DNA from 3 places in the Salinivibrio proteolyticus genome. Region 1 is predicted to be linked to each of the others. Evidence: predicted binding sites of a transcription regulator. Region 1 holds the regulator's gene; each other region holds the start of a gene.
What was found. Region 1 encodes MetJ, which represses methionine synthesis genes. Its sites were predicted from a motif close to TTAGACNTNTANANGTCTAA; they were not measured.

Region 1 (8,403 bases):
GTCCACGGGTTACGATATTACCAAGGCGTTTTCCACTAGCATTAGCTATGTATGGAAAGCCAGCCATCAGCAAGTGTATCGCGAGCTTACCAAGCTCGCAGAAAAAGGGGCGGTGAGCTGCCGCTTGGAGCCACAGATGGGTAAGCCCGATCGCAAGGTCTATGCCATTACGCCGATCGGCACTGACATGTTGCAAACTTGGCTACTCAGTGAGCCAAAACTTGCCCCCGAACGGGATGAGTATGTCGCACGTCTGTTGAGCTGTGAAGTGCTCGACCCATCCCCCATGCTAGGTCATGTTAATCAGTTAATTGCCGAATCGCAGCAACTCCTCAACCATTACGCCATGATTGAGCAACGCGAATTTGGTCAAGCCAGCCCGCTTACCAATCAGCAGCGCCTGCTGCGTTTAGCCTTGCGTCGTACCATTCATCAACGCCGCGCTTGGCTGGCTTGGGCACAAGAGGTACGCGACGAATTGACTATGCTGGCGCCTCGCGAACCCTGTTCGGCATAAATTGCAAACCACACAACACGCAACCTCAAAACGCCCCATTGTGGGCGTTTTTTTATGAGACAGCGGCAAGCGGACGCACGCCCAAGGTATGACATAAGGCATAGGTGAGCTCGGCACGATTCAAGGTGTAGAAATGGAAATCTTTCACCCCTTCCCGACTGAGGACACGCACCATGTCGATCGCAATCGAGGCCCCAACCATCTGACGCGTAACAGGATCATCCTCTAGGCCTTGGTATTGTTTGTGCATCCATTGCGGCACGCGCACATTGGTCATCTTGGCAAAGCGCGACGCCTGCTTAAAGTTGGAGACCGGCAAAATCCCCGGCACAATTTCGACATCAATGCCCGTCGCCACACAGCGATCACGAAAGCGCAAATAGCTTTCGACATCGAAGAAAAACTGAGTAATCGCCCGGCTGGCTCCCGCATCCACTTTGCGCTTGAGGTTAATTAAATCCGCTTGGGCGCTTTTCGCTTCTGGGTGCACTTCGGGATAAGCGGCGACCGAAATATCAAAATCATGCTCTTCTTTGAGCAAGCGCACCAAATCAACCGCATACATATCGGGCTTTTTCTCTGGCGAGGGCAAGTCACCACGCAACGCCACAATGTCACGAATGCCGTTTTGCCAATAGTCGCGGGCAATATGACGCAGCTCGTCTTCACTGGCGTCAATGCAGGTCAAATGTGGCGCCGCGGCGATACCCGTTTGTTCATGAATACTTTTCACAATGTCGTGGGTGCGATCGCGCTCGCCTGAATTGGCGCCGTAGGTCACTGACATAAATTTAGGTTTGAGCGCTTTTAAGCGATGCACGGAGTTCCAAAGTGTCTCCTCCATGGTTGGGGTACTCGGCGGAAAAAACTCAAATGAGACGTTAATGTCGCCATTTAGGTCAGCAATGTTCTGATTCAGTGCATCAATGTGGCCCGCGTGCGTGTAGCTCATACCCTCTCCCTGCAACCAATATGGTGTGTGCGATGATGTGTGTTTTGATTTATACTTTTAGACGTCCATATGTCTAAAGATTGGCGTTATCCGGCGAGAATGTCAACGATACATTAATGAAAAAAACTCATAATGTTATGAATCAGGCCGTCGGGATAAGTATGGTGGAAAAGCCGTCGATGCGTGGCAGAAAAAAGGCTGCTCAACGCATCATTGAGCAGCCTAGTCAACGTGGAATACAAATGCGCTAGCTAGTGGAGACGTCCAATCAAACGGTTAAGATCGGATTGAATCGCGCCTGCGGTGACATCACGCCCCGCGCCGGGGCCACGAATGACTAATGGATTTTCGCGATACCATTGGCTCTCAATCGCAAAGACATTGTCACACGGCAGTAGATGCGCCAACGGGTGCTCAATCGGCAGGGTTTCTAAGCTGACTTGCGCTTTACCTTGGCCGTCTAAACGCGCCACATAACGTAGCACCGAGCGGTCGCGTTGTGCTTTCATTAAGCGTTCATGCAGCACCTCATCCATTTGGCTGGCGTTATCTAAAAAACCGTCCAAAGAAAGCGCTTGCAGCGCCTCTGGCACTAACGATTCCACTTTCACTTGTTCAGGCTCTAACGCCATACCGGCCTCACGCGCTAATATCACCAGCTTGCGCACCACATCCGCGCCGGAGAGATCTTCACGCGGATCAGGCTCGGTTAACCCTTGCTGCCAAGCCTGCTCAAGCAACACACTAAACGGAACCTCGCCGCTGAATTGTAAAAATAGCCACGAGAGTGTGCCGGAGAAAATGCCAGATAAGGCTAGGATCTGATCGCCACTTTCCTGTAAATCTTGTACCGCGTAGTTAATGGGTAATCCCGCTCCGACGGTCGCGTTGTAGAGCCAATGTCGTCCAGTTTTGGCAAAGGCCTGCTGAATAGCATGATATTGCTCTGCCGGTGCCGCCCCCGCTTCTTTATTCGCCGAGATCAAATGAAAGCCATGTTCGGCAAGGCGCGGATACAAGTATGCGAGTGATGCACTGGCAGTGACGTCCAGCACAATCACATCGTCATAGGGATGATTGAGCAGACGGGTAAGCCACTCGTCATCAAAATACGGCTCGCTTTTGTCATCGAATCCGTCTAACACACGGCTAGGATCGATACCGGCAAAATCCAACCATTGGTTGCGACTATCCACCACAGAGATCAATGAGACCCCTTTACCATGGCGCTTCTCCAACGCTGTTTTTTGCTCGGCAAAGAGGCTGAGCCAGCGGGTACCAATGTTACCTTTTCCCACTAACACCAAACCGATGCGGCGCTGAGCCTGAAACAGCGCATCGTGCATCCCCGCCACCAAGGCTTGGGTCTGCATTTGACGCAAAATCGCAACCAAGCTAAGCCCAGACGCCGACTCACTCATAAACTCGACAGGGTGTGCTTTCAGCTGTTGGTAAAAGCCGTGGCAATGGACGGGGTTATTGACGACACCGGCCCCCACTGCCGCCACCATGCTAAAGCCCTCACGCAAACGCAATTCCGCAGACAGGCCCGCATCCTGAATCTGTGCCATCACGGTATCGATCACTTCTGCACTGAATGCCAATTGAATGCGATGCTGGTCATCACGGTAATCGACAGCCAGAGGTTGCAGCTTGAGCTGAGTCAGGGTGCGGCTTAGCTCCTGCTTAAACGCCTGAAAGTCGAGGCCGCGTGCGACATCAAACTGCAACAGACAGACATCATCTAGCGCCGTAATGATCTTTGCGCCACGCCCAGAGGCGAGCACACGTTCGATACGGGTTGAGCCACTGTCAGGTGCATGCGTACAGCGTAAGGTAAGATCGGTGGCACTTTGCGCCACCGGCTGTAAGGTGCGGCTATGGAGCACAGGGGCAGCAAGACGTGCCAGCTCAGCCGCCTCATCCAATCGAATCAAAGGTAACAAACAGGCATTATCGACATGACGCGGGTCGGCACTGTACACCCCAGCCACGTCACTCCAAATCGTCACCCGACTCACCCCGGCCAAGGCACCTAAAATGGTTGCCGAGTAGTCGGAGCCATTGCGGCCAAGCAGCACGGTTTCTCCCGCTTGGTTTTGTGCCATAAAGCCCGTGATCACCACTTGGGTGTGGGCATATTGGGATAACTGGTTGTTCAGCAATGGCCAAGACGCTCCCCGATCAACTTCTGGCTGCGCTGCTCGCTCTGCACGTAGACACAGACGTGAGTCCAACATCACAGCGAGTTGCTGGTGCTGGCTGAGCAAGCTCGCCAGTAAGCGGGCCGACCATACCTCGCCAAACCCTTGAATACGCGCCTTATCTGCGTCAGTCAGCGAGCCCTCACCCAAGGTCGCAATCGTGGCGATGTCAGCATACAAGGCATCGACAAGGCGCTGCTTGTCTTCACCATCAATAAGATTTTCAATTAAATCTTGCTGAAAGCCGCGCAAGGTCTGTAGCGTTTCATGGGCGAGGCGACCGTCTTTGTTGAGCTGAGCCAGATAAGCAATTAATTGGTTGGTGGTTTTGCCTGCCGCGGAGACCACAATCAAATCTTGGCGGCCCGCGTGGGCGGTCAATACATCGACAACCCGACGATAGCAGGCGGGTGACGCTAAGCTGCTGCCGCCAAATTTATGAAGTTGTCGTTGTGCTTCAGGGGACGTCTCCGTCGATTGCGCATGCATGACAAGGTCTCTCTTTGTCTAACCAAATATCAGGGTAAAGCAATGAACAGCGCCGTAACGTTGTTCAGGTTACGCGGCCAATGCCGCAAAAGCGTTGGCCAAATCAGCGATGAGATCATCCGCATCTTCCAATCCGATTGAAAAGCGCAGCAAGGTCGGTGCGATACCCGCTTCCGCTTGCGCTGCATCACTCATCGCCCGATGTGTCATGGAGCCTGGGTGTGTGACCAAGCTTTCTACACCGCCTAACGACTCTGCTAAAGCAAATAGCGAAAGGCCTGCGATAAAACGCGCCACCCCGTCACTGTCGGTATCCAATTCCAAGCTCAGCATACTACCAAAGCCTGATTGCTGACGGGCAGCAATTTCGTGACCCGGATGGGTCGTGAGTCCCGGATAATAGAGTTGGCGCACAGCAGGAACCGTTTGCAAATAGGCGAGTACCGCTTGCGTGTTTTGCTGGTGTTGTTTAACCCGTGCGCCTAAGGTACGCAACCCTCGCAATGTCATATAACTGTCAAACGCGTTGCCCGTGGCTCCTATACAGTTGCCCCACCACGCTAAAGTTTCAGCAAGCTCACTGGTTGCTGCAATAACCGCGCCACCGACAATATCAGAATGCCCATTAATAAATTTGGTGGTCGAATGCACCACCATGTCGGCCCCTAGCGCAAGTGGTTGCTGTAAAGCAGGAGATAAAAAAGTGTTGTCGACCACCACCCAAGCACCGACTTGATGCGCTTGTTGGCAAATATCGGCAATATCGACCACGCGCAGCAGGGGGTTAGATGGAGTTTCCACCAGCACCAACGTCGGTGATTCTGCCAAGGCGCTCGCCAAGGCGTCTGGATCGGATTGGTCGACAAATTTAACCTGCCAAATTCCCTGCTTGGATCGGGACTCAAGCAAGCGATACGTGCCACCATAACAGTCATGCGGGGCCACAATTTTGTCACCCGTCTTCAATAGCGATAACACCAAATTAATCGCGGCCATCCCGCAGTTGGTTACCACGGCTCCCGCGCCGCCTTCTAAGTCAGTCAATGCTTGCTCTAGCTGGGCGCGGGTCGGATTACCTCCGCGTGCATAGTCATAGGTGGGCACATCCCCCAACGCGGGAAAGCGATAATTGGTCGAGAGATATAAAGGGGGAACCACCGCATGATGTTGCGTGTCGGTGCCAATGCCAGTTCTTACAGCGATGGTGTCAGTTTTTTTTCGGGTCATGGTTCATCCTTGCGATGTGGTGCGCGAGCCAGCGTTGTTATCCTCACCTTACCCTGCACTTTTTGAGACGTCAACACTTCTAGACGTCTATACAGCTTTGCATGTGGCGGTTAATATAGCTAGAATCTCCGCAGCATCATTCTGGGTATTCAATAATCAAGATAGGTGAGACATGGCGCAGTGGAACGGCGATTACATTAATCCGTATGCCGAGCATGGTAAGAAAAAGGAGCAGGTGAAAAAAATCACCGTTTCTATCCCACTTAAAGTTTTAAAAATTCTCACTGACGAGCGGACACGCCGTCAGGTTAATAACCTGCGTCACGCGACCAACAGTGAGCTGCTGTGTGAAGCATTTTTGCATGCTTATACCGGCCAGCCATTGCCAACCGATGACGATATTCGCAAAGACAAGCCTGACAGCATTCCTGCTGAAGCGCGTCAGATCATGAAAGAACTAGGTATCGAGTTCGACGATAGCGAATACTAAAAAAACCCGCCGATTGGCGGGTTTTTTGTCATCATCGATGCTCGGCACAACCTTTTCAGGTTTTATGAGAGCACGTTTTTCCTAACGCTCACGCATTATGCCTTGTCGAGCATGTTACGCCTTGTCGAGCATATAGTTGTCTGGCATCTCGATACGGGCGACGCCAGTTTCAACCGCTGCAAGTGCCACCGCGCGAGCCACGCGTGGCAATAAGCGTGCATCCATTGGCTTAGGAATAATGTAATCCGGGCCAAAATGCAGCGCATCAACACCTGCCGCGTCCAATACCGATTGTGGGACAGGCTCTTTCGCCAAACCACGGATCGCCTCAACGGCCGCCAGTTTCATTGCATCATTAATTTCACTGGCACGCACATCCAACGCTCCACGGAAAATAAACGGGAAGCAGAGTACGTTGTTGACTTGGTTTGGATAATCCGAGCGCCCTGTTCCCATGATCAAATCATCACGGACTTGATGCGCGACCTCTGGATTAATTTCAGGGTCTGGGTTCGAGCAGGCAAAAACAACCGGCTTATCGGCCATCAGTTTTAGTGCCTCTGGCGAGAGCAAGTCTGGCCCTGACACACCCACAAACAAATCAGCGCCCTCAATCACATCTTCGAGGGTACGTTTGTCGGTATTGTTGGCAAACAATTGCTTGTACTTATTGATGTCGTCACGACGGGTGTGGATCACGCCTTTGCGATCCAGCATGTAGATTTTTTCGCGTTGCGCGCCACATTTGATCAATAGCTCCATGCAGGCAACAGCCGCTGCACCAGCACCAAGGCACACAATGGTGGCTTCACGAATATCTTTACCTTGCAGCTCAAGGGCATTCAGCATACCCGCCGCGGTAACAATCGCGGTACCGTGCTGATCATCGTGAAAAACAGGCACTTCACAACGTTCAATCAGCTGTTTTTCAATTTCAAAGCAATCCGGCGCTTTGATGTCTTCAAGGTTGATGCCCCCAAAGGTATCCGCGATATTCGCAACGGTATCCACGAATTCATCGATAGTACGGTGTTTGACTTCAATGTCGATCGAGTCCAAGCCAGCAAAACGCTTGAACAATAAAGCTTTACCTTCCATGACGGGCTTTGAGGCCATTGGCCCTAAGTTACCCAATCCCAAAATGGCGGTACCGTTTGAGATCACCGCAACCATGTTGCCCTTTGCGGTGTATTGATACACAGCGTCTGGGTTTTGAGCGATTTCACGGACCGGCTCTGCAACGCCTGGGCTGTATGCCAACGCCAGATCCGCCGCCGAGTCAGCAGGCTTGCTCAATTCAACAGAGATTTTTCCGGGAGTAGGGTATGCATGATAATCCAGCGCTTGCTGGCGTTTATCGTCCGACATGTAGTGTTCCTAGTTATTATCGTGAAGGGATGCACCAATATCAGCTGGGAAGACTGCTGATATCAGCAACGCTATACTCAAACCACAGGGTAGATTCGAGCAAGATAAACGATGTTAACGCAGTGGCTAAAGGTCCACCAGTCTAAAACGGCCCCGAACGTTAACCTCCGACCTCTAGACGTTAAAAAGGTGACGACGGGATCAAAAAAGGGGCGCTTTCGCACCCCTTTTTCGCATTCGGCTGTTAGCGGCTTATTTTTTGCTGCTAAGGGCACCGAAACGCTTCTTAAAGCGGTCAACACGACCACCGGTGTCAACGATACGTTGCTTACCAGTGTAGAATGGGTGACATTTGTCACACACGTCTAGGTTGATGTCTTTACCAAGAGTGGTGTTGAACGCGAATTCGTTACCGCAAGAACACTTAGCAGTGACAGCTTTGTACTCTGGATGGATACCAGCTTTCATAGGGATAACCTCATAGTGAAGGCCGTGTCGCTCTCCCGATCCTAAGCCGGGCACCACACGTCGTTAACAAACATTTTCTAAGGCGCGCAATTCTAATCAAGCGACCTCGATTTCGCAACTTTTTTGTGCAGTCGCCCATCACCTTGTATCCAACAACAAGGCTTTGCCTACCTGGGTCAAGCCGTTACACTGAGCGTCTTGTTAGCCGATAAGATGTTGTGATGGAACAGTTTGCACAAGTGGCCTTACCGGTCCCGCTGGCGAAAACTTTTGATTACCGGATTACCGAACACGTCCCTGTGGTGGGAGCACGTGTGAAGGTGCCTTTTGGTCGCCAGCATAAGGTCGGCATTGTCACTGCCATCACCACCACACCTAGTGTTGCCGCCCATCAAGTCAAGGCGATCACTGAGGTATTGGATGACGCGCCACTTTGGACTCCTGCCGTCTATCACCTGTTGCAATGGGCAAGTCGCTTTTATCATCATCCACTTGGCGATGCGATGGGCGCCGTGATGCCGACGCTACTGCGCAAAGGTCGACCCGCAGCGCTCAAGCAGCAAAAATGGTGGCAATTGACCGAAGCCGGACAGAATCAACCGGTGACCGGGCTTACCCGCGCGCCAAAGCAAGCGCGTGTGTTAACCCTGCTCACTCACGGCCCTACCCCGCATGCCGACCTCGTGGA
Region 2 (8,403 bases), 99 kb from region 1:
TCAGTGAAATTGAAATCGCAGTGAAGATGCTGTGTACCCGCGGCTAGACGGAAAGACCCCGTGAACCTTTACTACAGCTTGGCACTGAACATTGAGCCTACATGTGTAGGATAGGTGGGAGGCTTTGAAGCGGCGACGCCAGTTGCTGTGGAGCCATCCTTGAAATACCACCCTTGTATGTTTGATGTTCTAACTTAGCCCCGTTATCCGGGGTGAGGACAGTGCCTGGTGGGTAGTTTGACTGGGGCGGTCTCCTCCCAAAGAGTAACGGAGGAGCACGAAGGTGGGCTAATCACGGTCGGACATCGTGAGGTTAGTGCAATGGCATAAGCCCGCTTAACTGCGAGAGTGACGGCTCGAGCAGGTACGAAAGTAGGTCATAGTGATCCGGTGGTTCTGAATGGAAGGGCCATCGCTCAACGGATAAAAGGTACTCCGGGGATAACAGGCTGATACCGCCCAAGAGTTCATATCGACGGCGGTGTTTGGCACCTCGATGTCGGCTCATCACATCCTGGGGCTGAAGTCGGTCCCAAGGGTATGGCTGTTCGCCATTTAAAGTGGTACGCGAGCTGGGTTTAGAACGTCGTGAGACAGTTCGGTCCCTATCTGCCGTGGGCGTTGGATGATTGAGGGGAGCTGCTCCTAGTACGAGAGGACCGGAGTGGACGAACCGCTGGTGTTCGGGTTGTGTCGCCAGACGCATTGCCCGGTAGCTAAGTTCGGCACAGATAAGCGCTGAAAGCATCTAAGCGCGAAGCTGGCCCCGAGATGAGTCATCCCTAGAGCTTCGAGCTCTCTAAAGGGTTGTCGTAGACGACGACGTTGATAGGCAGGGTGTGTAAGCGCTGTGAGGCGTTGAGCTAACCTGTACTAATTGCCCGTGAGGCTTAACCATACAACACCCAAGAGGTTTTGGGTTGGACTTGAAATAAGCCAGTTGATTGTGGCGAGAACGAACAGCTTTCTAGATTAGGTGTTTTGACTGAAAAGTGAAGACACACCAAATTTTGCTTGGCGACCATAGCGCTTTGGACCCACCTGATTCCATGCCGAACTCAGTAGTGAAACGAAGCAGCGCCGATGGTAGTGTGGGGTCTCCCCATGTGAGAGTAGGACATCGCCAGGCTTGCTTTCTTGTTTTCAGATTTTTGAAAAAATCTGAAGGCAAAAACGAATTTAATCATCAAAGCAGATATGTGTAAGACTTTGATGAAGTGTTTTCGCTGATATAGCTCAGTTGGTAGAGCGCACCCTTGGTAAGGGTGAGGTCGGCAGTTCAAATCTGCCTATCAGCACCAGTATTTTCTTGGCGGCCATAGCGTAACGGCACCACCTGAACCCATGCCGAACTCAGAAGTGAAACGTTGCTGCGCCGATGGTAGTGTGGGGTCTCCCCATGTGAGAGTAGGTCACTGCCAAGAGTTATTTTTAAGCCCTCCGCATTCGCGGAGGGCTTTTTCGTTTTTACGTATTGTCCTTCCATACCGATTCCTTTCTATCCTCAATAGAGTATTGTTTTATCCTGCGTGATTATTGCTTGAGCTCCATAATGGGCTGCGTTATGTTATTAGATATCTGGACGTCTAAACATCTCTAGGAGGCAGTGATGCCGATTAAAATTCCGGACCAACTTCCCGCGACCAATATTCTGCGGCGTGAAAATATCTTTGTGATGACAGAAACGCGTGCGGTAAGCCAAAACATCCGTCCGCTGAAAGTCCTGCTTCTAAACCTGATGCCAAAGAAAATCGAGACAGAAACGCAATTTATGCGCCTGCTCTCTAATAGCCCTTTGCAAGTGGATGTTGAGCTTTTACGGATAGACAATCGACCAAGCAAGAACACGCCGACTGAACATCTTGATACCTTCTATCGCCAGTTTGAGGCTGTGCGGGGGCGTAACTTTGATGGTTTGATTGTGACAGGCGCGCCTCTCGGCTTAGTGCAATTTGAGGACGTGATTTACTGGGAGCATTTACAGGATGTGATGAATTGGGCACACCAACATGTCACCTCCACACTCTATATCTGTTGGGCAGCGCAAGCAGGATTAAAGCTACTTTACGATTTGCCTAAGAAAACACGCAAAGAAAAGCTATCAGGTGTTTATCGCCATCAGGTAAATAGGGAGTTATCTAAGCATCCGCTATTACGCGGCTTTGATGATAGCTTCTTAGCGCCTCATTCACGTTATGCAGACTTTTCTCCCCATTATTTGGATGAACATACCGATCTGGATATCTTAGCCACCTCTAATGAGGCGGGTACGTATCTGGCCGCGACCAAAGATAAGCGCAATGTGTTTGTCACTGGGCATCCTGAGTATGATGCGCATACCTTGCATGATGAGTATCACCGTGATTTAGAGGAGGGGATGGAGCCGGTGATCCCCATTAACTATTACCCGGATGACGATCCTTCTCAGCCACCGTATGTGAGCTGGCGCAGTCACGGGCATCTGCTGTTTGCGAATTGGCTGAACTATTGTGTCTATCAGCAAACCCCCTTCGATTTGGATACATTTTCAGCGTCTAACTTTACGCTTGATGAATAAAAAAGGCGCCATCTGGCGCCTTTATGATAGACAAAGGAGCGGAGTTCATTGAAGGCGCTTGTCCATCTCGTCTTGAACTGCGTTTGCTTTATCAACCATGCCGGTCATGGTTGAGCCTTGTACCAAAATAGAAAACACCACCACCGCGTAAGTCATCACCAAAATCAGCTCTCTGACATCGATTTGTTTTTCTGGGACCACAATAATGCCAGCTGGTACCGCCATGGCCATGGCCAAGGCGAGGCCTCCACGCAATCCTCCCCATGTGAGAATGCGCACAGCCCACGGGTTATATTCGCGAAAGCATCGGAAACCGAGATAGCAGGCTTTGACACTCAAATAGCGAGCCGCTAGCACTAAAGGCACGACACAACCCATTACAATCCAGTCCTCTTCATGAAAGGTGATTTGCAACAAGCTTAAGCCGATGAGCAAGAACAGTAAGCTGTTAAGAAATTCATCGACCAGTTCCCAGAAATGGTCGAGGTGATCTTCACTTTCTTTGGAAAAGCCAATAAAGCGGGTCCAGTTACCGATCATGATCCCGGAGACGACCATTGCCAGTGGTCCGGAAACATGCAGCATATCGGCGAGCACATAGCCAGCACTGGGAATGGCTAAAGTGAGCAACAGCTCCATGGAGTGATCGTTAGTGGCACAAATCAAACGGTGAAAGGCATAGCCTAAAACTAGGCCGTAACATATGCCGCCAATCGCTTCTTGCGCAAACAGCGACAGGGTGCCCGCCAAGGTTGGGTTTTGATGTCCGAATGCGAGGGTGAAAATAGTCACAAACACCACCAAGCCAAAACCATCGTTAAACAACGACTCGCCTTCGATTTGGGTGGTAATACGCATGGGGGCATGTAATTTTTTGACAATCGCAAGCACGGCAATGGGGTCCGTGGGTGAGATAAGGGCGCCGAAAAGTAAGCAGTAAATATAATCAAATTGTACCCCAATCAGTTGGAACACGCCCCACACACCAGATCCAACTAAAAACACGGAGAGCAGCGTCGCACCGAGTGCAAGAGTGGTGATTTCCCATTTTTGGTCTGAAAACGAAGGCAGTTTGACGCCCAACCCTCCAGCAAAAAGTAGAAAGCCAAGCACGCCCTCAAGGAGAAACTCCTCAAAATGAATATCCCCTAAGGTTTGCGCGGCAATCGCCTTTAGAGGCAGGGCTTGATACTGACCGGCAATCACTATCCCTAAAGACAGTAAAAGTGCACCCGCCGTGATTGCGATGGTGGTTTGGACGCGGCTAATTTTACTGTTAATAAACGCGATGATAATGGCGGCAGCGGCCATAAAGCTGAGGATAGCGTAGGTTGACATACATCATTCCTGATACGGCTAGGGAGTGGAAAAAAGAGTTACAAAATATTAATAGAAATCGCTTCCAAAACGAACAGCAGATTTGAAATAGATCAATATTAATTCATTTAAATAGACGTCTAGATTTCCATTTTCGCTGTGGTAGGATGAAATTATCGCAATGAGGAAGATGATAAGCGTAATGAGTATGGACCGACTGACACAGCAACTGCGCGAACGTATTTTGGTAATCGATGGTGGTATGGGCACCATGATTCAGGGGCTAGGGCTCAATGAGGCCGATTATCGTGGCGCGCGTTTCAAAGATTGGCACTGTGATGTAAAAGGTAACAATGACCTTCTGGTGCTGACTCAACCCGATAAAATCGCTGCCCTACATAGTGATTATCTGGCTGCGGGCGCGGACATTATTGAAACCAATACCTTTAACGCCACCCGAATCGCGATGGCCGATTACGACATGCAAGCGCTGAGTGCGGAAATCAACTTAGCGGCCGCTCGGCTTGCGCGTGAGGTTGCTGATACGTGGACGGCGAAAACGCCAACTAAACCCCGCTTTGTCGCGGGTGTGTTAGGGCCCACTAATCGAACGTGCTCAATTTCACCGGATGTGAATGACCCGGGCTTTCGCAATGTCAGTTTTGATCAGTTAGTCGACGTGTATGCTGAGTCTACCGAAGCCCTCATTGAGGGCGGTGTAGATATCATCATGTTGGAGACCATCTTTGATACCTTGAACGCCAAAGCCTGTGCGTTTGCGGTGGAGAAGGTCTTTGATACTCGTGGTTTGCGCCTGCCCATTATGATCTCCGGCACCATCACTGATGCATCTGGGCGTACCTTATCCGGACAAACCACCGCCGCTTTTTATCACTCGTTGCGTCATGTCGAGCCACTGTCTTTTGGCTTGAACTGCGCGCTCGGGCCGGCGGAATTGCGCCAATACGTTAAAGAGCTGAGCGACATTTGTGAGGGCTTTGTCTCTGTCCACCCGAACGCGGGGTTGCCCAACGCCTTTGGCGAATATGATCTCTCTCCTGAACAGATGGCGACACACATTGATGAGTGGGCGGCATCTGGCTTTATCAACTTGGTCGGTGGCTGTTGCGGGACCACCCCCGAACATATTCAAGCGATCAGTGATGTTGTTGCGACGCATCCTCCTCGCCCCTTGCCGGCTCATCCCGTCGCCTGTCGCTTATCTGGACTCGAGCCACTAACCATTAATGGCGATAGCTTGTTCGTTAATGTGGGTGAGCGCACCAATGTGACCGGCTCAGCACGCTTTAAACGTTTAATCGTTGAAGAGCAATATGACGAAGCGCTTGAAGTGGCATTGCAGCAAGTGGAAAACGGCGCCCAAATCATCGATATCAATATGGATGAGGGCATGTTGGATGCCGAAAAGGCCATGGTGCGATTTCTCAATCTTTGCGCGGCCGAGCCGGATATCGCCCGTGTGCCCGTGATGATTGACTCCTCCAAATGGGAGGTGATTGAAGCTGGCCTTAAGTGCATTCAAGGGAAAGGCATCGTCAACTCTATTTCGCTCAAAGAAGGAGAAGAAGCCTTTCTTCACCAAGCACGTTTAGTCCGTCGCTATGGTGCAGCGGTGATAGTGATGGCGTTTGATGAGCAAGGACAGGCCGATACTCAGGCACGAAAAGTAGAAATCTGTACGCGGGCCTATCATCTTCTGGTCGAGCAAGTCGGTTTTCCGCCGGAAGACATTATCTTCGATCCCAATATCTTTGCGGTTGCCACCGGCATTGATGAGCACAATAACTACGCGGTCGACTTCATCAACGCCGTGGCTGATATCAAGCAAACGTTACCGCATGCCATGATCTCTGGCGGTGTCTCAAATGTGTCGTTTTCGTTTCGAGGCAACAACCCCGTCCGTGAGGCTATTCATGCGGTGTTTTTGTATCACTGCATCAAAAATGGCATGGACATGGGGATCGTCAATGCGGGCCAGTTAGCCATCTATGATGATTTGCCTGAATCGCTGCGCTTGGCAGTAGAAGATGTGGTGCTCAACAAAGACGATGGTGCCACGGAGCGGTTATTGGAGATCGCCGACAGCTATCGTGATAGTGGTGAGAGCGAGGTCGCGGAAACCGCGGAGTGGCGTAGCTGGCCAGTAGAAAAGCGGCTGGAACATGCACTGGTCAAAGGCATTACAGAATTTATTGTTGAAGATACCGAGCTGGCTCGCGCGGCAGCGAGTAAACCCCTAGAAGTCATTGAAGGCCCGTTGATGGCGGGCATGAACGTGGTTGGGGACTTGTTTGGCGAAGGCAAGATGTTCCTGCCACAAGTGGTGAAGTCGGCTCGGGTGATGAAGCAAGCGGTGGCGTACCTTGAACCTTACATCAACGCTGAAAAGCAGCAAGGGCAGACTAATGGCAAGATCCTGCTTGCCACCGTCAAAGGCGATGTACACGACATTGGCAAAAACATTGTGGGCGTGGTGCTGCAGTGTAATAACTTTGAGATTATTGATCTTGGCGTGATGGTGCCGACCGATAAAATCCTGTCGGTGGCTCGAGAAGAAAACGTCGACATTATTGGTCTGTCGGGTCTGATCACCCCATCGTTAGATGAGATGGTGAACGTGGCGAAAGAGATGGAGCGACAAGGGTTTGATATTCCTCTGCTGATTGGCGGTGCGACCACCTCCAAAGCCCATACCGCGGTGAAAATTGAGCAGCATTACCATGCGCCCGTGGTCTATGTACCCAACGCGTCGCGTGCGGTTGGGGTGTGCTCCTCGTTATTATCCGAGACGCAGCGACCTGATTTTGTCGCGCGTTTGGCCAACGAGTATGACACTGTGCGTGAGCAGCATCAGCGTAAAGCGCCCCGCACGCCACCGGTGACCTTGGAGCAGGCTCGCGATAACAAGTGGCAAACGGATTGGGCAAACTATATGCCTCCGCAACCGGCGAAGCCGGGCATCCATGTTTACGATGATGTTTCGATAGCGACCTTACGTCAGTATATCGACTGGACGCCTTTCTTTATGACGTGGTCTCTCAGTGGCAAATTCCCCGCGATCTTGGATCACGAGCTGGTGGGGGAGGAAGCCCGTCGTTTGTATCAAGACGCCAATGCTTGGCTCGATCGTTTCGAGGCAGAAGGCTTGGTAGCGGCAAAAGGGGTGTGTGGCCTCTTTCCTGCCAATAGCGTGGATGATGATATTGAAGTGTATACCGACTCGTCACGAAAAACGGTGAGCACGATATTGAATCATTTGCGCCAGCAAACACAAAAGCCGCGTGGTGCGAACTATTGCTTGTCAGACTTTATTGCGCCGAAAAGCAGCGGTCAGCCGGATTGGGTTGGTGCATTTGCGGTGACAGGCGGTATTGGTGAGTATGCTTTGGCGGAAGAGTACAAAGCGAAAGGGGATGACTACAACGCGATCATGATCCAAGCGGTGGCGGATCGACTCGCAGAAGCCTTTGCGGAATATCTTCACCAGCAAATTCGGATCACCTTGTGGGGGTATGCGCCCGATGAGACGCTCGATAACGACGCCCTGATCCGCGAACAATACCAAGGGATCCGGCCAGCGCCAGGTTATGCCGCCTGTCCTGAACACAGTGAGAAAGGCAAGATTTGGCAATTGCTATCGGTAGAAGCGCATACGGGGATGACACTTACCGAAAGCTATGCCATGTGGCCGGGCGCGTCGGTTTCGGGTTGGTATTTTTCCCATCCAGAGTCACGTTACTTTGCGGTAGCGAAAATTCAAAACGATCAACGTGATAGCTACGCGGCACGTAAAGGCTGGTGTCTTGAGGAAGCTGAAAAGTGGCTAGGCCCTAATCTTAATGCCTAACCGAGAAAAGCCAGCGCACGCTGGCTTTTCTTTTGGGTTTTACTCAAAAAGCTGTGTATGTAAACGCTGCACCACCTCGGTGGCACTGTCGTCATCAACCACCATACAGACATTGTGATTACTCGCGCCATAACAAATCATGCGCAAGGTGGCGGTATCTAAGGCGTTAAATACCGGCGTCACCGCCCCCGGAGTATGACGCATCTCATTACCAATTAAGGCGACCACGGCCAAGTGTTGGCAAACGTCAACATGGCACAAGGTCGAGAGTTCCTCCAAGGCGGCATCAGGCAAACGGGGCACCTCACCTTGTGTATTGGTTTGATCGAGTGTCAAAGACACACTGACTTCGGAGGTAGTGATCAGATCGACGGAGATCTGATAGCGCGCTAGGATCGCGAAGACGTTGGCAAGAAAGCCATACGCTTGGAACATCGTCAAGCTGGTCAAGGTCACCATGGTTTGATTTCGGCGCAACGCAATGGCGCGGAATAGGGGGGATGATTCCGCGTGTTCTCGGATCCAAGTCCCGCCTTTTTCCGGCGCACAGGCCGCCCCGACAAAGACAGGAATATGCTGGCGTACCGCGGGTAATAGCGTGGACGGGTGGAGCACTTTGGCGCCAAACGTCGCCATCTCCGAAGCTTCACTAAAGCTGATC
Region 3 (8,403 bases), 680 kb from region 1:
CTTAACGCGTCCATACAATGCGAAGGTGACGAGGTGACAGACTTCATGCGGGATCACTTCCTCAAAAAACACGTGAGGAGACTGTTGAAGCAGCACGGGATTAAAACGCAACCGCCATTGGCTGGGATGCGCCGTGCCGGCGGCACGTCCCCGCAGCGACAGGCTAGTGTCGGGATAAGTCAGTTGAATACCGAGCTGGTGGTTGGCGGTGTCAATGCACTCGCGTACCCGTTCAAAAACGGCATCAGCCAGTGGATCATAGACTGCGGACATGGCAATCGTTACCTCACTCGAGTTAACGTCTTGGGGTCACGTAACATGCGTCATTTAACACGTGTCACAGCACATGGGTGATTAAAAAAGGGAAGCCGCTGCTTCCCTTCCTTTCTTTGCGCACAATGAGCGTTAGCCCAAGATTAACCAAGTTTAGCAAATTCGCGCAATAGCTCGGCTTTGTCGGTTTTTTCCCAAGGGAAAATATCACGACCAAAGTGACCATACGCGGCGGTTTGCTTATAAATCGGTTGTAGCAGATCAAGCATTTCCTGCAGACCGTATGGGCGCAAGTCGAAGTTTTCACGCACCGCCTTGATGATGATTTCAGGGGCCACTTTTTCGGTACCGAAGGTTTCGACCATGATAGAAGTCGGCTCGGCGACACCAATCGCGTAAGACAATTGGATTTCACAGCGGTCCGCCAGACCGGCAGCGACAATGTTTTTCGCCACATAGCGTGCCGCATAGGCGGCTGAGCGGTCAACTTTCGATGGATCTTTACCGGAGAATGCACCACCACCGTGACGGGCTGCACCGCCGTAGGTATCGACGATAATTTTACGGCCAGTAAGACCACAGTCGCCCATTGGGCCACCAATTACGAAACGACCGGTTGGGTTGATGAAGTACTTGGTTTCTTTGGTCAGCCATTCGGCAGGAAGAACAGGCTTGATAATCTCTTCCATCACCGCTTCACGTAGGGTCTCGGTAGAGACGCTGTCGCAATGCTGAGTAGAAAGCACAACCGCATCGATGCCGACGATCTTGCCGTTGTCGTACGCAAAAGTGACCTGACTTTTGGCGTCTGGACGCAACCAATCTAGGGTGCCATCTTTACGCGCTTGCGCTTGGCGCTCGACCAAACGGTGCGAGTAAGTGATCGGGGCAGGCATAAGGACATTGGTTTCGTTGGTTGCGTAACCAAACATAATGCCTTGGTCGCCTGCGCCTTGATCTTTGGGATCGGCACGGTCAACACCTTGGTTAATATCTGGCGACTGCTTACCAATGGTGTTGAGCACCGCGCACGAGTTGGCATCAAAGCCCATGTCTGAGTGCACATAGCCAATGTCGCGAACCGTTTGGCGTGTCAGCTCTTCAATATCGACCCACGCTGAGGTGGTGATCTCGCCGCCGACCATTACCATGCCGGTTTTTACATAGGTTTCGCAGGCAACGCGCGCTTTTGGATCTTGCTCAAGAATTGCATCCAAAACGGCGTCTGAAATTTGGTCTGCGATTTTATCTGGATGGCCTTCAGAGACAGACTCTGAAGTAAACAGGTGCTTAGCCATGTGACACTCTCATTGTTTATCAAGAATACCGACGATACGAGGCGAAATCGATCGCCGATCATCTCAGATGTTTTAACTTCTAGACGTCTATTCTATTCGTAATTGTGACAAACGCAAGCAAGTTGATGCATAGCTCTATCTATCTAGGTATAGCAAACGATTGCGCGGACAGGCGTTATTCGACGGCTACAGGCATAACATCATCGGCCATCTGAGCATCTGTCCACGCTTTGGGAGCACGAGTGATAAATCGCTCCACCAGTGTTTCTATGCGCAAAGGCAGTCGCCCCGAGGCGCTATATAACCGAATCGGTACCGCGGCCGACTGCCATTGTGGCAAACAGCGGATAATCTTGTCTGGATGATGTGTCTGATACCCTTCAGCATTCCATGTGGGTAGCAGGCCCACACCTTGTCCGTTGGCAATCGCATCGATTTGAATCGCAACCATATCGCAGTTAAACCGGCTGGGAAGCGCGCTCAAATGATAGGGAGCCTGATGGGAATGAAACAGCGTGAGCCCACGTCGGCGCAACGCAAACACATCCAGCCAAGCATGATCATCTAACGCGGAGGGGTGTGAAAACGGACCATGTGCCTGAACATACGCGGGCGAGGCGTAAATGCCGTAGTGCCAGTGACCCAGTGTTTGGGTGCGACAATTGCTGGGGAGCATTACATCGTCGGCCCAGATAACAATGTCAGCCGCTTGGATACGCTGTGCACTCAGCTCACTGGTTAAGGTGATGGACACTTTGGGATGCTCGGTTAAAAAATGATTCAGTAAAGGACCCGCCCAGCCACGCATGAGCGCCGGATGGCAAATGACTTCAATTGGCCCTTTTAGCTCATTATTCAGACCGTGAATGGCTTCTTGGCTTTCCTCAGCCAGAGCCAAAATTTGCGAGCAATAGCGCGAAAAGGTTTCGCCGGCTTTAGTGAGTACCAACCGATTTCCCTGCCGTTGGGTTAACGCTTGGCCAAGGTCACTTTCTAATTGTGCCAGCCGCCGACTAATGGTCGATTTGGGCTGGTGGAGTGCGTCAGCCGCTGCGGTCAAGCTTTGATGGCGGCAAAGGGCATCGAACGCACGGATAGCGGCAAGGTCCTGCATACTTCCTTATCCTATTTTCCTTTTTTATCAGTAAGATGAAATAAATGCTTGCTTATTTCACGTTCTAAAACTGGAACAAGTTGTTCCAGTTTTAGGGCTGGGTTTCCTTACTCTAATATGAATAATTCTCACTAATCAAATGATAATTATTATCAAATAATGGAGTAAGATATGTCTAGTCGTCTTCGTCCCGTAGTGGTTGGGATGGTATTAGCGGGAATGCCTATAGCCTCACTTTCTGCCGCTGAGGCAGCCAACACGGAAACCATGGTGATCACCGCCTCTGGGTTTGAGCAGGTGACTGCCAAAGCACCTGCCAGTATTAGTGTGATCAGCCGAGATCAGTTAGAAGGGCGCTACTATCGTGATGTGACCGACGCATTAAAACGGGTACCGGGTGTGGTGGTGACTGGCGGTGGTGATACGACGGACATCAGTATTCGCGGCATGGCTTCAAAATATACCCTGATTTTGGTGGATGGCCGACGAACCTCAAGCCGTGAAACGCGCCCTAACAGTGACGGCCCGGGTATTGAGCAGGGGTGGCTGCCACCGCTACAAGCGATTGAACGTATTGAGGTCATTCGTGGCCCTATGTCAACCCTGTATGGCTCGGATGCGATTGGGGGGGTTATCAATATTATTACGCGTCGTGGTGAACAAGATTGGCACGGGAACGTGCAGCTGAGCACCGTGATGCAAGAAAACCGCGCATCGGGCGATGAGCAAAGCGCGAACTTTTACCTATCAGGCATGTTAAGTGACAAAGTTGGATTGAAACTGACGGGTCAAAACACGCAGCGCCAAGAAGATGATATCCAGTACGGCTATGAAGATAAGTCATTACGCTCTTTATCCACCACCTTGACTTACGATCATAATGATTTGCACCGTTGGGAGCTTGACCTCGGCGTCAACGCACAAGATCGCCGTGGTCATGTCGGCCGCTCCGTACCGAGTGACGATAGCCTTTGTCGCGGCAGTTGTGAGAACAGTAATAATGAATATCGGCGTCAGTCGATAGCCGTCAGCCACAAAGGGAATTGGGACTGGGGATGGTCTGACAGCCACTTGCAATACGAACAGAGTCGGAATAAAAGCCGCGAAATGACCATCGAAAATACCGAATTTAAAACCAGCTTAGTGCGTGATTTCGAGGCACACACCCTGACGGTTGGTGGCTCTGTTGTCTATGCGAAGTTGGAAGATTTTACCTCCAACCAAGCATCGACCAAGACCAGTATCGATAATACGCAATCAGCGATTTTTGTTGAGGACGAATGGCGCGTCTTGGAGCCGTTGAGTGTGACTTTAGGGCTTCGTGTGGATCACGATGAAAACTACGATTACCACGCCAGTCCTCGCCTGTATGGGGTTTATCAAGTTACTGATAACTGGATACTAAAAGGTGGGGTGGCGACAGGCTTTAAGTCTCCGCAGCTTCGCGAAATTACGCCTAACTGGGCCCAGGTGAGCCGTGGCGGTAATATCTACGGTAACCCCGACCTTGACCCTGAAACATCCGTGAATACCGAGTTAAGCCTCAACTATCAAGGGGATAACGGCATTACGGGGTCGATTGGTGTGTTCCACAATGACTTTAAAGACAAGATCACCCGTGTGACGTGCCCCGATACCGTATGTACTGCGGGACCAAACAAATGGGGCTCGGATCCAACTTATCGTGTCAATGTGGATGAAGCGGTTACCCAAGGGGTGGAAGCGAGTATTTTCGTGCCCATCGGTGATACGGTGGATGTAAGTGCCAGCTACACCTATACCGACTCGGAACAAAAAACCGGTGAATATAAAGGGCAGCCACTTAACCAGATCCCGAAATCGCTAGCGCATGGTGAAGTGAATTGGCAAGCGACCGAAAAACTCAGCCCATGGGCGAGCGTGACTTACCGTGGTAAAGAAATGGATCCGGTAACGGGCCCATCATCGCGCAGCAATATCGAACCTGCGTATACCATGGTGGATGCTGGGGCGAACTACCAACTGACCGATGCCATTGAGTTGCAAGGGGCGATATACAATCTGCTGGATAAATCGCTGGACTATGACGACTACGGTTATATCAGCGATGAGCGTCGCTACTGGGTAGGGATGAATATCCACTTCTAAGGAAGTTCCGACCTGTCTGTCTCTTTTATCCGGGATAGAGACAGCGATAACACTGCCGCGCCCGTTTTGGCCTCTAGTCAAACGGGCGTTTTTGGGTAGGATGGCGTGAACAGTCGCGTGATTAGCCTCACATAAGACGTGCGTCTTTTACGTGCTTGAGATACACTGGGCGGCGTTGTCAAACGAGCACCGATGGACATGACACTAAGAGTCGCAATTAATGGATTTGGTCGCATAGGTCGCAGTGTATTGCGCGCCTTGTATGAAAGCGGCAAACAGGATCGCATCCAAGTGGTGGCGATCAATGAACTCGCCGAACCAGAAGCGATGGCCCACCTGCTGCAGTATGACTCCAGCCATGGGCGTTTCGGGTGGCCGGTGTCTTTCAATCAAGAACATCTGTTCGTTGCTACTGACAGCATTCGTCTTCTTCACTTATCCGAACTTCACCTTTTGCCTTGGCGCGACCTCGATGTCGACATTGTGCTCGACTGTACCGGTAAATTCGGCACGCGCGCCGATGGTGAGGCTCACATTGCCGCGGGGGCGAAAAAAGTACTGTTTTCCCATCCCGCCAGCCAAGATGTCGATCGTACGGTTATTTTTGGTGTGAATCACGAAGCACTGACCAGCGATGATCGTATCGTCTCAAACGGTTCTTGTACCACCAACTGCATTGTGCCTGTGATTAAAGCGCTGGATGAGCACTTTGGCATTGAGTCAGGCACTATTACCACGATTCACTCGTCGATGAATGATCAACAAGTGATCGATGCCTACCATACCGATCTGCGTCGCACACGTGCGGCAAGTCAGTCTATTATTCCGGTAGACACCAAATTACATGTCGGGATTGGTAGGATTTTTCCGAAATTTTCTGACAAATTTGAGGCGATCTCAGTCCGAGTACCGACGATAAACGTGACAGCGATGGATTTAAGTGTCACTGTACGTACTAAAGTGAAAGTTAATGACGTAAATCAAGCTCTGCAAACCGCATCTCGATGTACATTAGACGGTATCCTGGATTATACCGAAGCGCCCTTGGTGTCGATTGACTTCAACCATGACTCACACAGCGCCATTGTCGATGGGTCACAAACGCGGGTGAGTAACCATCAGCTGATTAAAACGCTGGTTTGGTGTGACAACGAGTGGGGTTTTGCCAACCGAATGTTGGATACCACCCTTGCCATGGCAGCGACAACGCAGTAGCCAGCAAGTGGGGGTATCGCCCTGATTAAGTCAGTTTCAATTTGCAACCTTATAGAGAGGACCTTATGTCTGTAATTAAGATGACCGACTTGGATCTTGCCGGAAAGCGTGTCTTTATCCGTGCAGACCTCAACGTGCCAGTGAAAGATGGCAAAGTCACATCTGACGCGCGTATTTTGGCGTCACTACCAACCATCAAGCACTGCCTGGCGGCAGGTGCGAAAGTGATGGTGACCTCTCACCTTGGCCGTCCTGAAGAAGGCCAGCCTGAAGACAAATTCTCGCTACAGCCTGTTGTGAACTACCTTGACGATGCATTAGATTGCAAGGTTAGCTTGGCCAAAGACTACCTGAATGGCCTTGAGCTTAATGCCGGTGAGCTGGTGGTTCTGGAAAACGTACGCTTTAACAAAGGCGAGAAAAAGAACGACGAAGCTTTATCAAAACAATACGCTGCTTTGTGTGATGTGTTTGTGATGGACGCATTTGGTACTGCACACCGTGCGCAAGCATCGACTCACGGCGTGGGTATGCATGCACCGATTGCCTGTGCAGGTCCACTACTGGCGAACGAGCTAGACGCACTGGGTAAAGCGATGGACAACCCTGCACGCCCAATGGTGGCGATTGTGGGTGGTTCAAAAGTATCGACCAAATTGACTGTGCTGAAATCTCTGTCAACCGTGGCGGATCAGCTCGTTGTCGGTGGCGGTATCGCCAACACCTTTATTGCTGCAGCCGGTCACAATGTAGGTAAGTCTCTGTACGAAGCAGACTTGGTCGAGACCGCAAAATCACTAATGGAAGAGTGTCATATTCCAGTGGCAACAGATGTGGCGTGTGCCAAAGCGTTTGATGAAAACGCAGAAGCTGAGATCAAGCGTGTTGAAGACGTGCAAGACGATGACATGATCTTCGACCTAGGCCCAGAATCTACCCAAGCACTGGCTGACATTCTGAAAAATGCCAAAACCATCCTTTGGAATGGCCCTGTAGGCGTGTTTGAATTCAAGAACTTTGAAGCGGGCACTAAGGGTATTTCACAAGCGATTGCAGAGTCAGAAGGCTTCTCTGTCGCGGGTGGCGGTGACACCTTGGCTGCCATCGATAAGTTTGGCATCAAAGCTGACGTATCATACATTTCCACAGGTGGCGGTGCGTTCCTCGAGTTTGTTGAGGGCAAACCACTACCAGCGGTAGAAATGCTAGAAGCACGTGCCAAAGACGCGTAATTGACGTGATAAAACGGGAGCGATGTCTCCCGTTTTCGCATTCGTTTGACTACAATAGGCCGAGTCGTAAACGATTGCACCATTTCTAGTTAAGGTGCTGTGGCACCTTCACGAAGTTTAAGCAAAGACAACCCGAGTTAATAGGACGAGAGCCATGTCTAAAGTTTTTGATTTTGTAAAACCTGGCGTTATCTGGGGCGATGACGTTCAGAAAGTATTTAAAGTCGCCAAAGAGAACAAATTTGCGCTGCCAGCAGTCAACGTGGTGAACACTGACTCTATCAACGCTGTGATGGAAGCCGCTGCAAAAGTAAAAGCACCGGTTGTTATCCAGTTCTCAAACGGCGGTGCTGGCTTCTTCCCAGGTAAAGGCCTGAAGCTAGACGGTCAAGAAGCTCAAATCAAAGGCGCAGTAGCGGGTGCAAAATATGTACACGCGATGGCTGAAGTCTATGGTGTGCCTGTGATCATGCACACTGACCACGCTGCGAAAAAATTGCTGCCATGGATTGATGGTCTGCTAGACGCTGGTGAAGCTTTCTACAAAGAACACGGTAAACCTTTGTTCTCTTCTCACATGATTGACCTGTCTGAAGAGTCACTGGAAGAGAACATGGAAATCTGTGCTGAGTACCTAGCGCGCATGGACAAAATGGGCATGACGCTGGAAATCGAACTGGGCATCACCGGTGGTGAGGAAGATGGCGTGGACAACAGCGATGTTGATACCGCCGATCTTTACACCAAGCCAGAAGAAGTTGCCTACGCTTACGAGAAACTGTCTGCAGTTAGCCACCGTTTCACCATCGCCGCTTCATTCGGTAACGTACACGGCGTTTACAAGCCAGGTAACGTGGTTCTAAAACCAACCATCCTGCGTGATTCTCAAGCTTACTGTGCAGAGAAATTTGGTCTAGCACCAAACGCACTGAACTTCGTATTCCACGGTGGTTCGGGTTCTTCACAAGCAGAGATCGAAGAGTCTATCGGTTACGGTGTGATCAAAATGAACATCGACACCGATACCCAGTGGGCAACTTGGAACGGTATTCGTCAATACTACCAAGAGAACGAAGCCTATCTGCAAGGCCAAATCGGTAACCCGAAAGGCGACGACCAACCAAACAAAAAATTCTATGACCCA

Region 2: the regulator MetJ is predicted to act here: its motif matches at 4,007-4,026, upstream of metH (methionine synthase).
Region 3: the regulator MetJ is predicted to act here: its motif matches at 1,643-1,662, upstream of metK (methionine adenosyltransferase).

Annotation. Positions count from the first base shown of each region.
Region 1 covers NZ_CP114584.1:228,570-236,972, reverse strand. Annotated here, with positions in the region: gene N7E60_RS01150 (PadR family transcriptional regulator) at 1-517, shown strand, start outside; gene metF (methylenetetrahydrofolate reductase) at 570-1,469, opposite strand; gene N7E60_RS01140 (bifunctional aspartate kinase/homoserine dehydrogenase II) at 1,721-4,162, opposite strand; gene metB (cystathionine gamma-synthase) at 4,232-5,389, opposite strand; gene metJ (met regulon transcriptional regulator MetJ) at 5,562-5,879, shown strand; gene N7E60_RS01125 (malic enzyme-like NAD(P)-binding protein) at 5,994-7,247, opposite strand; gene rpmE (50S ribosomal protein L31) at 7,500-7,715, opposite strand; gene priA (primosomal protein N') at 7,934-8,403, shown strand, end outside.
Region 2 covers NZ_CP114584.1:327,402-335,804, forward strand. Annotated here, with positions in the region: rRNA gene N7E60_RS01655 (23S ribosomal RNA) at 1-898, shown strand, start outside; rRNA gene rrf (5S ribosomal RNA) at 1,014-1,129, shown strand; tRNA gene N7E60_RS01665 (tRNA-Thr) at 1,226-1,301, shown strand; rRNA gene rrf (5S ribosomal RNA) at 1,309-1,424, shown strand; gene metA (homoserine O-acetyltransferase MetA) at 1,610-2,557, shown strand; gene N7E60_RS01680 (cation:proton antiporter) at 2,603-3,895, opposite strand; gene metH (methionine synthase) at 4,077-7,742, shown strand; gene lysC (lysine-sensitive aspartokinase 3) at 7,782-8,403, opposite strand, start outside.
Region 3 covers NZ_CP114584.1:2,544,486-2,552,888, reverse strand. Annotated here, with positions in the region: gene N7E60_RS11960 (SprT family zinc-dependent metalloprotease) at 1-273, opposite strand, end outside; gene metK (methionine adenosyltransferase) at 417-1,571, opposite strand; gene N7E60_RS11950 (LysR family transcriptional regulator) at 1,747-2,685, opposite strand; gene N7E60_RS11945 (ligand-gated channel protein) at 2,857-4,812, shown strand; gene epd (erythrose-4-phosphate dehydrogenase) at 5,011-6,027, shown strand; gene N7E60_RS11935 (phosphoglycerate kinase) at 6,093-7,259, shown strand; gene fbaA (class II fructose-bisphosphate aldolase) at 7,414-8,403, shown strand, end outside.